2 regions of the Mesorhizobium sp. M0001 genome follow, and region 1 is predicted to be linked to the other one. Evidence: predicted binding sites of a transcription regulator. Region 1 holds the regulator's gene; the other holds the start of a gene.

What was found. The regulator HrcA, encoded in region 1, represses chaperone genes, less so after heat shock. The targets are predictions, from matches to a motif close to GTTAGCACTCNCNNNNNGNGAGTGCTAAC.
Region 2: the regulator HrcA is predicted to act here: its motif matches at 2,703-2,731, upstream of groES (co-chaperone GroES).

The regions. Positions count from the first base shown of each region.
Region 1 is NZ_JAMYVS010000006.1:198,270-205,380, reverse strand. Features, by position in the region: gene hemW (radical SAM family heme chaperone HemW) at 1-756, opposite strand, end outside; gene rdgB (RdgB/HAM1 family non-canonical purine NTP pyrophosphatase) at 756-1,403, opposite strand; gene NKK50_RS19050 (VOC family protein) at 1,403-1,813, opposite strand; gene rph (ribonuclease PH) at 2,004-2,720, opposite strand; gene hrcA (heat-inducible transcriptional repressor HrcA) at 2,876-3,961, shown strand; gene NKK50_RS19035 (hypothetical protein) at 3,998-4,198, shown strand; gene NKK50_RS19030 (PQQ-dependent sugar dehydrogenase) at 4,306-5,655, shown strand; gene NKK50_RS19025 (hypothetical protein) at 5,680-5,979, opposite strand; gene NKK50_RS19020 (hypothetical protein) at 5,980-6,585, opposite strand; gene NKK50_RS19015 (LysE family translocator) at 6,765-7,111, shown strand, end outside.
Region 2 is NZ_JAMYVS010000005.1:371,496-378,606, forward strand. Features, by position in the region: gene NKK50_RS17305 (MFS transporter) at 1-63, opposite strand, end outside; gene NKK50_RS17310 (TetR/AcrR family transcriptional regulator) at 234-860, shown strand; gene NKK50_RS17315 (hypothetical protein) at 857-1,726, opposite strand; gene NKK50_RS17320 (class I SAM-dependent methyltransferase) at 1,810-2,607, shown strand; gene groES (co-chaperone GroES) at 2,793-3,089, shown strand; gene groL (chaperonin GroEL) at 3,153-4,808, shown strand; gene NKK50_RS17335 (TetR/AcrR family transcriptional regulator) at 4,880-5,488, opposite strand; gene NKK50_RS17340 (zinc-dependent alcohol dehydrogenase family protein) at 5,591-6,601, shown strand; gene NKK50_RS17345 (OsmC family peroxiredoxin) at 6,643-7,092, shown strand; gene NKK50_RS17350 (nuclear transport factor 2 family protein) at 7,110-7,111, shown strand, end outside.

The DNA.
Region 1 (7,111 bases):
CTCGGCGCCCGGCCTGGCGTGGTTGGAAATCTCATAGGCCGGCAGGCCATGCGCTGCGGTGATCTCCTGCGTCAGCGCATAGAGATCGGCGGCCCGGTCATTATCGGGGATGATGAATTTGTTCGCCGCATGAAGGGCATGGAACGGCGTGCCTTCCTCGATGGTCAGCTGGTAGAGCGACAGATGGTCGGCGGCATGGCCGATCGCCTGTTCGAGCTCCGCCTGCCAGTCATCCAGCGTCTGGCCGGGGCGGGCGTAGATCAGGTCGAAGGAAAGTCTTGGGAATATGTCCCGTGCCAGGCCAATTGCATGCAGCGCCTCGTCGACATTGTGCAGCCGGCCGAGGAAGCGCAGATCCTTGTCGTTCAGCGCCTGCACGCCGAGCGACACACGGTTGACGCCGGCGGCGCGGTAGCCGCGAAATCGCTCGGCCTCGACCGAGGACGGATTGGCTTCCAGCGTCACCTCGATGCCGTCGGGCACCGTCCAGTTCTTCGCCACGGCGTCCAGCACCGCCCCCACCGTCTGCGGCTGCATCAGCGACGGTGTGCCGCCGCCGAGAAAGATACTGGTCACTTCGCGCGGCCCGGTCCGCTCGCTCATGGTCTTCAGCTCGTTCTCGAAGGCGCGGGCAAAGCGCTCCTGGTCGACCGGCTGGTGACGGACATGGCTGTTGAAGTCGCAATACGGGCATTTGGCGGCGCAGAACGGCCAATGGATGTAGACCCCGAAGCCCGGGCTGCGGTCCAGCGACATTAAGCTGAGCCTAACCTGGCGCGGGCGAATTTCTGGAAGGCGCGGGCGCGGTGCGACAGCGCCGTCGGCTGACCGGGCTTCCAGCCGTGTTTTTCCTCAGCGCTCATCTCGCCGAACGTCTTGTCGAAACCGTCGGGCAAAAACACCGGGTCGTAGCCGAAGCCCAGTTCGCCGCGCGGCGGCCACACCAGCGTTCCCTCAGCTTCGCCGCGATAATATTCAGCCTCGCCATTGGGGAAGGCCAGGCAGATGACGGCGACGAACCGCCCCTTGCGCTGCGCTGGCTTGGCGGCGCCGACCTCCTGCAAGGCCACTTCGGTGCGCTGCATGGCCATCCCGAAGTCGCGGCTGCCATCGGGAGCTTCGGCCCAATTGGCGGTGTAGACGCCGGGGGCGCCGTCGAGCGCGTCGACGCACAGGCCCGAATCGTCCGACAGCGCCGGCAGGCCGGTCGCCTTAGCCGCGGCGAAGGCCTTGATGTAGGCGTTTTCCTCGAAGGTGGTGCCGGTCTCCTCCGGTTCCGGCAAGCCGTAGTCCTTGGCCGACTTCGCCTCGAAGCCGAACGGACCCATCAAATCGGCGAATTCGCGCAGCTTGCCTTCATTGTGGCTGGCAACGACGATCTTCTTTCCATCGAGAGAATGCATCAAAGGCCCCAGATCCTTGGCTCGGCGAATTCGATCGAATTGCCCGAGGGGTCGCGTATGTAGATCGAGCGCCCGCCCTGCGGCCATTCGAATTCGCTTTCGATGGCGATGTTTTTCGCCTCAAGTTGCGCCTTCCACTGTGCGAGTTCATCCTCACTTGCGGCAAAGCAGAGATGGCCCTCGCCGACCGTGCCATGCGGCGGCACTTTCAGCCGCGCATCGGGCGCCGGCGGGATTTTGGTGGCTTCGGCGTTGAAGATGAGCAGCACGCCCGGGCCGCAGCGGAAGAAGAGATGGCGGCCGTCGACCTTGCCGAGGAGAGGGAGGCCGAGGACGTTGGAGTAGAAGGCTTCGGCAGCGGCGAGATCCGTGACGTAAAGCGCTGACTCAAGAATAGCGGAGGGTTGCATCAGGCACCCCCCTCTGCCCTGCCGGGCATCCCCCCCGCAAGGGGGGAGATTGGCAGTTCCGCTGGCGGCGTCTCAACGTTGATGGTTGGCGAAAACGGTAGCGACCTCTGATCTCCCCCCTTGCGGGGGAGATGGCCGGCAGGCCAGAGGGGGGTGTGAAGGATCGCCGACGTCATCACGTTAAATTCAATCAGGCCACAGCCATCTGCTGCAAGCTCACCAGCCGCTGAATGCCCTTCTTGGCCAACCCCATCAGCTCCGCGAACTGACCTTCCGAGAACGGCTCGCCCTCGGCGGTGCCCTGGATCTCGACGATGCCGCCCTTGCCGGTCATGACGAAATTGGCGTCGGTGCCGGCAGACGAATCCTCGATATAGTCGAGGTCGATGACCGGCTTGGCGTCGTGGATGCCGCAGGAAATTGCCGCGACATGGTCCTTCAGCACCTTGGCAACACTGGCCATCTGCCGCGCTTCCATCCAGCGCAGGCAATCGTAGAGCGCCACCCAGCCGCCGGTGATCGAGGCCGTGCGGGTGCCGCCATCGGCCTGGATGACGTCGCAGTCGACGGTGATCTGCTGTTCGCCCAGTGCCTGCAGGTCGACAACGGCGCGCAAGGAGCGGCCGATCAGCCGCTGGATTTCGAGCGTGCGGCCGCCTTGCTTGCCGGCCGAGGCTTCACGGCGCATGCGCTCGCCGGTCGAACGCGGCAGCATGCCGTATTCGGCCGTCACCCAGCCCTTGCCGGAATTGCGCATCCAGCCCGGCACCTTTTCCTCCAGGCTCGCCGTGCACAACACATGCGTGTCGCCGAATTTCACCAGGCACGAGCCTTCCGCGTGTTTGGAGACGCCGCGCTCGAAGGAGATGGCGCGCATTTCGTCGGCTTGGCGTTTAGAAGGGCGCATCGAGGCCTCTTTCTGTTCTTTTACGGTTGCGTCGGCGGCTTGTAGACGCATGCAGCCCATGGCGCAAAGGAAAAGGCCGGGCGATCTGGCACAGACGCCGGGTTGCGCGGGGGCGATGGAAGTCTATATCCTTGAGCCGGAGGTTTTTGGCTCGAATGACCAAGGCAGTCACCGAACCCAGTCTGCTGGCGCCCGCGCTGCAATCGCTCGACATGCGTTCGCGCGACATTTTTAGGCGCATCGTCGAATCCTATCTGAAGGACGGTGAGCCTGTGGGATCGCGCAGCCTGTCGCGCATCCTGCCGTCGTCGCTGTCGCCGGCCACCATCCGCAATGTGATGAGCGACCTCGAACATCTCGGCCTGATCTATGCCCCGCATATCTCGGCCGGGCGCCTGCCGACCCAGACCGGCCTGCGCTTCTTCGTCGATGCCTTCATGGAGCTTGGCGATCTCTCCGACGAGGAACGCCGGGTCATCGAGGCGCAGGTGCGCGCCTCCGGCTCGGGCGCGACGCTGGAACACATGCTGACCGAGGCCAGCCAGATGCTGTCGGGCATGTCGCGCGGCGCCGGCCTGGTGCTCGCCACCAAGAACGAGGTGGCGCTGAAGCACATCGAGTTCATCCAACTCGAGCCGACCAAGGCGCTGGCGGTGATGGTGTCGCAGAATGGCGATGTCGAGAACCGCGTCGTCGACCTGCCGGCCGGCATCACCGTCTCGCAGCTGCACGAGGCCTCCAACTTCCTCAACGCCCATATCAGGGGCCGCACGCTCGCCGAGGCGCGCATCGAGATCGCCCGCATCAAGGACGAGACCAGGGCAGCGCTGGACACGCTGTCGCAGGATCTGGTCGAGAAAGGCCTGGCGGTGTGGGCCGGCGCCGATAGCGGCCTGCCGGCGCGCCTTATCGTGCGCGGCCGCGCCAATTTGCTCGAAAACGTCACCGCCCAGGCCGATATCGAATTGCTGCGGCACCTGTTCGAGGATCTGGAGACGCAGGACGGGCTGATCCAGCTGCTCGACCTCGCAGAGGACGGCCCCGGCGTGCGGATCTTCATCGGCTCGGAAAACAAGCTGTTCTCGCTCTCCGGCTCGTCGCTGGTCGTGGCGCCTTACCGCGACAAGGACGCCCGCGTCGTCGGCGCGCTCGGCGTCATCGGCCCGACCAGGCTGAATTATGCCCGCATCGTGCCTATGGTCGACTACACTGCGCAATTGATTACCCGGATGTTAAGATAATTCCGAAGCCGGGATCACCGTAAAGGAGGGCGCAGAATGGCGCTTGAATCGTTCAAGGCCCAGATCAGCATGCTGCTCGAAGAAATGGTCAACCAGCCGGAGGACGAGCACGAAATCCAGGAGCAGCTGCGCGAAAAACTGCGCGAAATGCGCGCCATGGGCTTGCCGCTGCCGGAAGATCTCGTCGCATTGGAAAAGCGTCTCGACGACGATCTCGACGTCGAAGAGGAAAGTTGAGCGGTTCTCTCGTCGAATCTGCGCGCGCGCACGCTTCTCTTTTGCGGCGGCCGCACAATATCTCCCTTGTCGTGACGCGCCGACGGCGCGAGTTCGAGGAGAACAGCATGATCCGGATTGCCGGCTTCGCAGGCCTTGCCCTGCTTCTGGCCACCAGCGCCTTCGCCCAGCAGGCTGATCAACTGCTGCTGACCGGCAAGGACGCTTTCGGCGACTGGAAGGCCGACAAGCCAGGTGTGCGCCGGCTGATTAGGCCGGATGATCTGAAAAGACCCAACATCACCGGATCCGCCTCCAACAGCGCCGGCCTCGGCGATCGGCCCGAGGGCGCGAAGCCCGTCCTGCCGCCTGGGTTTTCGGCCGAACTGGTTGCTTCCGGCATTTCCAATCCGCGGGTCGTGCGCGTGGCGCCGAACGGCGACCTGTTCGTCGCCGACAGCGACGCCAACCAGATCCGCATCTATCGGCTGGCCAAAGGTAGCGCGAAGCCGGCCGAAGAGGGCATTTTTGCCGACAATCTCAACCAGCCCTATGGCATCGCCTTCTACCCGCCTGGCGACAAGCCGCAATGGGTCTACGTCGCCAACAACGACAGCGTGGTCCGCTACGCCTATCGCGACGGCGACCTTAAAGCGTCCGGCGAACCGGAGACGATTGTCTCCGACATCCCTACCGGCGGCCACTGGACCCGCGATATCGCCTTCTCGCCGGACGGGAAGACGCTGTATCTCTCGGTCGGCTCCGGATCGAACGTCGCGGAGGGCATGCAGAAGGCACCGAAGGGCGGCCTTGACGCCTGGGCAAAATCACAGCCACTCGGCGCCACCTGGGGTTCCGAGGATGGCCGTGCCGACGTGCTGGCCTTCGGCCCCGACGGCAAGAATGGCCGCATCCTCGCTACCGGCCTGCGCAATTGCTCGGGCATGACCGTGCAGCCGGCCACCGGCGCGCTGTGGTGTGTCGTCAACGAGCGCGACGGTCTCGGCGACGATGTGCCGTTCGAATATGCCACCTCAGTCAAGGACGGCGCCTTCTATGGCTGGCCCTGGTATTATATCGGCGCCAACGAGGACCCGCGTCACGAGGGCGCGCGCCCAGACCTCGCCGGCTCGGTCACCGTGCCCGACGTGCTGATGCAGGCGCATTCGGCGCCGCTCAACATCGCCTTCTATGACGGCGGCAATTTCCCGGCAGAGTACAAGGGTGACGCCTTCGTCGCCCTGCACGGCTCCTGGAACCGTGGTATGAGGACCGGCTACAAGGTGGTGCGGCTGAGATTCAGCGACGGCAAGCCGACCGGCGAGTACCAGGATTTCATCACCGGCTTCGTCCTCTCCGACGACGCCGTCTGGGGCCGGCCGGTCGGCGTCGCGGTGGCCAAGGACGGCGCGCTTATCGTAACCGAGGATGGCAACGGCACCATCTGGCGCATCACCCATGTCGATGGCCCATCCTGAGCCGGCGAACAGCGCAATCCGGCCCTAATGCACGTCCCGATGGATCACCTTGGGATAGGTATGGATCACCTCGGCCGATGAGACGCGGTCATCAAAACCGGTATCCCTGAGATTGAAGAGGCCGACCGAGCCGAAGGACTTCTTCGCCCCTTGCGCGAAGCGGCCGTCGCTGAAATCGTGTTCGTAAAGCGTCACCGTGACGTGGCCGGCATTGAGCTTCGGCACGTAAACACTGCTGATGGTGTCGTTGGCGACGCCAAGCTGGTTGACGTTGAAGCGATAGAGGTCCTGCACCATGCGCCGGGCCGCATTGCCATTGATCATCTAGTATTCGCGGCGCGATGCGCGGTTCGGGTCGATGAGTTTGAGCGGCGCCTTGCGGCCAAGCCCGAGCCAGTGCTCGAACACCATCACATTGGCGCCCCACGGATAGGGATAGTTGGACTTGTCGATGATGCGTGGCGGGCCATCCTCGGCAATCTCGGCGGTATCGACATAGTCCAGCCATTGCAGCTGGAACGACGCTTCCACGTTGAGGTCGGTACTGCGCGGATCGGCAGGGATGATGCGCCAGTCGGAGACCGGCGGATATTTGGTGTCGAGGTCGATGTAGAATTCGCCTTTGGCGGTGTCGTCGGGGTCTATCTTTTGCGGTCCGTCACGCTCCATCGCCACCAGTCGCACCTTGAACCGGTTGTTGACTACCAGCGGATAGATCATCGGACGAATGGGGTGAGCGCCAGGGTCCCGGCTGTCGGTAAAATATCCAGTCTGCGGAACGACATCGCTATCGCCCTTGTCGAACAGGCTGAAAGCCTGACGCCCCTCGAACCACAGATACCATTCCAGCTCGTGGACGTGACCGCGTGCTTCGGAATAGTTGTTGGGCATCCACTTCATAAGCTGGATGTGAAGTCTTTTGGCTAACATGGGTGCTCCTGCCGTTCGGAGCCATGCGAGATAGCCGACCGCCTTCGAGGCGTAAGTGAACCATCTCTCGCTTTCAGGCGATGATGACCGGCTTTCATGTCCTGCTTGGCGCAATCGAATCCGTTTTGCCGTTGCAGGCTTTTCATGGCATCAGAGTCGTTTCACGAGGTGCGACCGTCATGACCCTCACCGGCTTCCTTGCCTATAGTGCTGCGCTGGGCATCGCCGCCGCCATTCCCGGCCCCGGCGTCACCGCGCTTGTGGCGCGGGCGCTCGGATCCGGCTTCCGCTCGTCGCTGGCGATGTCGTTCGGCCTGATGCTCGGCGACCTCATTTATCTCACCGCGGTGGTGCTCGGCCTTGCCTTTGTCGCGCAAAGCTTCGGCATGGTGTTTCTCGTCATCAAATGGCTGGGCGTCGCCTATCTCGCCTTCCTCGGCTGGCGTTTCTGGACGGCCGGGATCACGCCCGAGACTGTCGAGGCCAGGAAAGGCAAGGGCGGCCTGGTATCGAGCTTCCTTGCCGG
Region 2 (7,111 bases), on a different contig from region 1:
CCCAGTGGGGTTGCCGACCAGCCAGTCGCCGTTCCCGGCATCGGCGTTACCAGCAGAAGTCACGGTCGCCTCCCAACGTCCTTGCCTGGCGGCAAAAAAACTGACAGTCTGTCAGCATTTAGAAACTGATACTCGATCATATTCGTTTGTCAATCAGTAGCGGGACTTGGCACCAACAAGGCTGGGGATGGTCTTGGCGATCGAATGGTCTGGGCGATCGAGAGGATGGCGGCATGAACGAAGCAGTGCAGATGACGACCGAACCGAGGCGCAGGCCCAAACAGGAGCGCAGCCGCGAGCGCATCGACGCCATCCTGTCGACGACCATGCGGCTGATCGGCGAGAAAGGCATCGACGCCGTCACCATGAAGGAAGTCGGCGCACAGGCCGGCGGGCCGATCGCCACCGTCTATCATTACTTCCCCAACAAGTCGGCGATCCTGGCGATGCTCTACGAGCGATTCTCCGAAGTGAGCCGCGCCCGGCTTGCCGCGATCGTTGCCGACGTCGGCGGGCTGAGCGACGTTATCGCTGCGGCCGACCGGCTGCTCGACGACTACTATGAGCGCGTCGCCGGCGACCCCGCCATTCAGGACCTGCAAAACGCCATCCAGGCTGACAAGGCGCTGAAGAATCTCGACATCGCCGAAACCCGGCACCAGGCGACGATGTTCTGCGACCATGTCGGCCCCTTTCTCGCGCCAGAGCGACGCAATGAGTTCGGCCGTATGGTTTTCCTGATCTTCCAGCTGGCCGGCGGCGTCGTGCGCATGGCGCTGACCCAGGACCAGGAGGAAAGCCGCCACACCATCGAGGACTACCGGTCGATCATCCATACGCAGTTGGGACTGTTTCTCTAGCGCCCGATTCGACCCCGTCCGGTCTGGTGGATGAGGTTTTCGAAGCCGTCGGCCAGGTTGGCGGCGCCGGCGGCGACGATCTTCGACAGGTTTCTGGCGCGACCCGGGGTCTTGTTGGCATCGAGCAGCACGGCCCTGCCCTCATGCACGACAAAGTCGAATTTGCCATAGTCGAAGCCCAGCTTCCGACGCAGGGCGCGCAATTCGTCGGGAACCGCAACCGGCTCCCGGCGGATGGTGTCGTCGCCCTTGACCAGGCGCTGTGGCGAGACATAGCGGATGCAGCGCTCCCGATCGCCGCAGAATATCCAGAACCGCGCCGCAAACCCGTCGGGCTCGATTTCGGGAATGAATTTTTCCACGATCAGGTCGGCACGCCTGAAAATCTCCGGCGCCACATCGGCCAGCGAGGCATGCACCTGATAACGGTCGAAGGTCTGCGCGCCCGGGAAAGGCACTGCCTTGCCGGCGCGAACGGATTTTCGGTTGAGCTGCTCCTCGGGCGTCCCCCAATGATTGAGGTTGCTCTTGACGATGACCTGGCCGCTCCAGTTGGCACCCTCCTCGAGGATCGCACCGCTGATGCGGCGCTTGGAAATGTCGGTCGCACCAAGATTGAGACAAATCGGAAATCCGCGCGCGTAGTCGACATAGTCCGATGGCGTCACTGTCGCGTCGACATGCAGGACGGCAATATCGGCGTTATGACTTGCCGAGGGTCCACGCATGATCTGCACGGAGTGACCGCGCCGTTTCAGCTCCGCCAGGACGTCGAACAGCATGTAGGGGCTGTCCTGGCGCAGCAGGAGGCCCCGCCGGCTCTGGAAGCGGTCAAATTCATGCGTTATGACGGCAATGCGGGCCATGGCCTTTCCATGCATGAGGTAACTCGCAAGGCAACCAACAGCCTGGAAGGAAATATGTCCAGCCTTTCCCCAAACCGTTCCGCATGACTGAGCATTGGGACGCAATTCGCCGTCACTGGCGGCTTCTCGGGTCGCCGCTGTGTCCGCCCCCGGAAGCTGTCGCCGCCTATGAGCGCGAACTTAGCCTGCAATCGGTCGATGTGGTGCTGCTCGGGGTCACGCCGGAGCTTGCCGGCCTCGGAAGGACCATGCTCGCGATCGACGAGTCCACTGCCATGATATCGGGCATCTGGCCGGGCGATACCGCCTCACGCAAGGCGGTGATCGGCAACTGGCTGGAGTTGCCGCTGGGCGACGAAAGCGCCGGGGCGGTGATCGGCGACGGCTGCCTGTCGGCGCTGGACTCCTCGGTTGCACGGCAGGCGCTGCTTGCCGAGATCGCGCGTGTGCTGAAGTCCGATGGGCGGGCTGCATTGCGCGCCTATGCAAGCCCTCAGGTGCCGGACGATCTGCAGGAGGTCCGGGCGCTGACGCTGTCCGGTGGTGTCGCGACCTTCCACGAACTCAAATGGCGCATTGCCATGGCTTGTGCCGGCGGCGATCCCGACCGCGCCATTCCGGTGCGGGCGATCCTCGACGCCTTCGATGCGCTGTTTGCCGAACGGGAGGCCCTTGCCGCGACGACCGGATGGGAGATGCCGGTCATCGGCACCATCGATGTCTATGCGAATTCGCAGACTGTCTACAGTTTCGCCCCGGCGGCGACGCTGGTCGAAGAGGCGAGCCGGTTTTTTGACAGTGTCCGCCTCGCGCCGACAGGGACCTATGGGCTGGCTGAACGCTGTCCGCTTCTGGTGCTTAAATCGCCGCGGCGCCGGTAGGGTCTGCCGTCGGATCGCGGCACGGCTCCAATTGGCACAATTGTGCTCACCGTTCGCCTTGACTCTCGAAAGCCACGCGCTTATTTCAGCGCGACGTTAGCACTCTCCCCAGGTGAGTGCTAACGCACATCCGGCACCGCCGGATCGAGGAACAGCTCTCACCGTTCTCATTCGAGGAAGAAAAAATGGCAAAGTCGAAGTTCCGCCCGCTTCATGACCGCGTGGTCGTACGCCGGGTCGAATCCGAATCCAAGACCGCCGGCGGGATCATCATCCCGGATACGGCAAAGGAAAAGCCGCAGGAAGGCGAGATCATCGCCGTCGGCTCCGGCGCTCGCGACGAAGCCGGCAAGCTGGTCCCGCTGGACGTCAAGGCCGGCGACCGCATCCTGTTCGGCAAGTGGTCGGGCACCGAAGTCAAGCTCAATGGCGAAGACCTTCTGATCATGAAGGAATCCGACATTATGGGCATCATCGGCTGATCATCGGCCTCACCGTCAACTAATTTCGGGCTTGATCGCAAGCCCCCTGCCAGGAGCTAAAAAATGGCTGCTAAAGACGTAAAATTCTCCCGCGACGCCCGCGAGCGCATGCTGCGCGGCGTCAACATCCTCGCCGACGCAGTGAAGGTCACGCTCGGCCCCAAGGGCCGCAACGTCGTCATCGACAAGTCGTTCGGCGCACCGCGCATCACCAAGGACGGCGTCACCGTCGCCAAGGAAATCGAGCTTGAAGACAAGTTCGAAAACATGGGCGCGCAGATGGTCCGCGAAGTTGCTTCGAAGACCAACGACATCGCCGGCGACGGCACCACGACCGCGACCGTTCTGGCGCAGTCGATCGTCCAGGAAGGCCACAAGGCCGTTGCCGCCGGCATGAACCCGATGGATCTGAAGCGCGGCATCGACCTGGCCGTGACCGAAGTCGTCGCGGCTCTCGGCAAGGCTGCCAAGAAGATCAAGACCTCCGAGGAAGTTGCCCAGGTCGGCACGATCTCGGCCAATGGCGACGAGTCGGTCGGCGCCATGATCGCCGAAGCGATGCAGAAGGTCGGCAATGAAGGCGTCATCACGGTTGAAGAAGCCAAGACCGCCGAGACCGAGCTGGAAGTCGTCGAAGGCATGCAGTTCGACCGCGGCTATCTCTCGCCCTACTTCGTCACCAACGCCGACAAGATGGTTGCCGAGCTCGAGGACGTCTACATCCTACTGCACGAGAAGAAGCTGTCCAACCTCCAGGCCATGCTGCCGGTTCTCGAAGCCGTCGTGCAGACCTCCAAGCCGCTGCTCATCATCTCGGAAGACGTCGAAGGCGAGGCTCTGGCCACGCTGGTCGTCAACAAGCTGCGTGGCGGCCTGAAGATCGCCGCCGTCAAGGCGCCGGGCTTCGGTGATCGCCGCAAGGCCATGCTGGAAGACATCGCCATCCTGACCGGTGGCCAGGTCATCTCGGAAGACCTCGGCATCAAGCTCGAGAACGTCGGCCTCAACATGCTCGGCCGCGCCAAGAAGGTGTCGATCTCCAAGGAGAACACCACCATCGTCGACGGCGCCGGCAAGAAGGCCGAGATCCAGGGCCGCGTTGCCCAGATCAAGCAGCAGATCGAAGAGACCACGTCGGACTACGACAAGGAGAAGCTGCAGGAACGTCTGGCGAAGCTCGCCGGCGGCGTTGCGGTGATCCGTGTCGGCGGCGCGACGGAAGTCGAAGTCAAGGAAAAGAAGGACCGCGTCGATGACGCCCTCAACGCGACCCGCGCGGCCGTGGAAGAAGGCATCGTTGCAGGCGGCGGCGTCGCACTGCTGCGCGCTTCGGCCAACATCAAGGTCACCGGCGTCAATGCCGACCAGGCTGCCGGCATCAACATCGTTCGTCGTGCACTGCAGGCTCCGGCCCGTCAGATCGCTTCGAACGCAGGTGCTGAAGCTTCGATCGTTGCCGGCAAGATCCTCGACAACAAGGGCGCGACCTACGGCTACAACGCCCAGACCGGCGAGTATGGCGACATGATCGCCATGGGCATCGTCGACCCGGTCAAGGTCGTTCGCACCGCTCTCCAGGACGCGGCTTCGGTCGCCGGCCTGCTCGTCACCACCGAAGCCATGATCGCGGAGGCCCCCAAGAAGGAGTCTGCTGGCGGCGGCATGCCTGGCGGCATGGGCGGCGGCGGCATGGGCGGCATGGGCGGCATGGATTTCTAATCCAAGCTATCTGGCTTATGCATACGGAAAGGGCGCCGAGAGGCGCCCTTTTTGTTTTGGAAAGCGGATGGTTAGGCGGCGCTGTCCGCCTGCCGCGCAACCTTGCCTGCAAGCACCGCCTGCTCGACAAGCGCCGCGACCTCGTCGGCCACCACCAGCACCGGGCCACGATCGCGGGTGGCCCTCGCAATCACCATCAGCCCTTCCAGCGAGGATTCGACCAGCAGTGCCAGGGCATGCGCCCGGCGTTCGGGCACTCCTGCCCTGACAAAGGCCTGTCGCAGCAAGCCGATCCATTGCTCGAAAGCCGATCGGCAGAGTTCCGCCAGTTCCGGCACATCGGTGGGTGAATCCAGCACCACCGGCGCGATGGGGCAACCCAGCGAAAAATCATTGTCCTCCAGCATGCGCCCGACCGACTGGTAGATGTGATGGACGGCCACTGCAGGATCGCTCTCGGCTGCCAGTGCTTCGCCCAGCCTTTTCGTGACGTCGGCAACGCTGTTGCGCGTCACCTCGATGACCAGTTGGTCCTTGCCGCCTGGGAAATGAAAATAGAGCGAGCCGCGCGGCGCCCCGCTGGCGCCCAGAATGTCGTTGAGCGAGGTGCCGTGATAGCCGCGCTGCCTGAGCAACAGGCCTGTGGTCTCGAGTATGCGGGTGCGGGTGTCGTTGGCCATGTCAACCTCTGTCAGCAGTGACGCATTATAGGCCTTGCCAAGAATATGACAATCGGTCTATATAATATGTGGATCAGTCTATATACTATTAAGGAGAGTGACATGCGCAGCTACCGTCTCGAAGGGTTTGGTGGAACCGAATCCCTGGCGATGCGCGACGAGGCGCGGACGGAACCGAAACCGCATGAGATCGTGGTGCGAGTCCGCGCCGCCTCGCTCAATCGGCGCGACACGATGATCCTTGGCGGCACCTATCCCTTGCCGGCGCGGCAAGGCATCGTGCCGCTGAGCGACGGAGCCGGTGACGTCGTCGCAATCGGCGATGCCGTCACCCGTTTTGCCGTCGGCGACCGCGTCACCGGCAGCTACTTCGCCCGCTGGATCGATGGCCGCATCAATGCCGGTCTGATCGACCAGCTCGGCTGTACGCTTGACGGCATGCTGACTGAGTTTGCCGTGCTCGACGAACAATGGGCGGCGCGACTGCCCGATCATCTGAGCTGGCACGAAGCGGCGACGCTGACCTGCGCCGGCGTGACGGCCTGGAACGCGGTGACCGGGACCCGGATTCCGAAGCCTGGTCAATGGGTTCTCACCATCGGTTCGGGTGGCGTTTCGCTGTTTGCTCTGCAGTTCGCCAAGTTGCTCGGCTGCCGGGTTGTCGCCATCACATCGCGCGCGGAGAAGGCCGACAGGCTGCGGGCGCTGGGCGCCGACCTCGTTGTCTCCAGCACCGACATACCGGAATGGGGCGGCTGGGCGCGCGAGCAGACAGGCGGAGTCGACCTCGTCGTCGAAACCGGCGGCCCGGCCACCTTCGCGCAGTCGCTGATTGCCAGCACGCTTTATGGACACATCGTGCTGCTGACGCTGCAGGACGCCAGTGGCAGATCGATCGAGATGCCGGCAGCGCTTTATCAGCGCAGCCTCGCCACCATCAGCCGCCTGTTCGTCGGCAGCCGCAGCAATCTTGAGGCCATGCTGCGCGCCGTGTCGCAGCATCGCCTCAAGCCCGTTGTCGACAGGGTCTTCCCCTTTGCCGAAGCCCCAGAAGCGTACCGCCACTTCCAGCAGGGCGACGTGTTCGGGAAGGTTGTCATCGACTGCGCCTGACCCAATTGCCCGCTTTTCAACCCCGAATCAGGAGAACGACCATGACCATCCGTGAAGCTTCCGCAGAATGGCAAGGCACGCTGAAGGAAGGCGGCGGCCGTCTGCGGCTTGGCAGCGGCGTCTTCGAAGGCGCCTATTCCTTTCCGTCGCGGTTCGAGGACGGTCCGGGCACCAATCCCGAAGAGCTGATCGGGGCAGCACATGCCGGCTGCTTCTCGATGGCGCTGACCTTCATCCTCGGCCAGGAAGGCCACGTCGCCCGCACCATCCGCACCGTCGCCAAGGTGCATCTCGGCGCGACCGCCGCCGGGCCGACGATCACCCGCATCGAGCTCGAAACGGAAGCAGAGATTCCCGGCCTTCAGCCTGCCGAATTCCAGCGTATGGCGGAGACGGCGAAGACGACCTGCCTTGTCTCTCGCGCTTTGGCCGGCGTTACAACCATCACCCTCAAGGCCGAGCTGGCCGCCACCACTGCCACGGAACAATGAAAACCAGGAGGTATGAGAT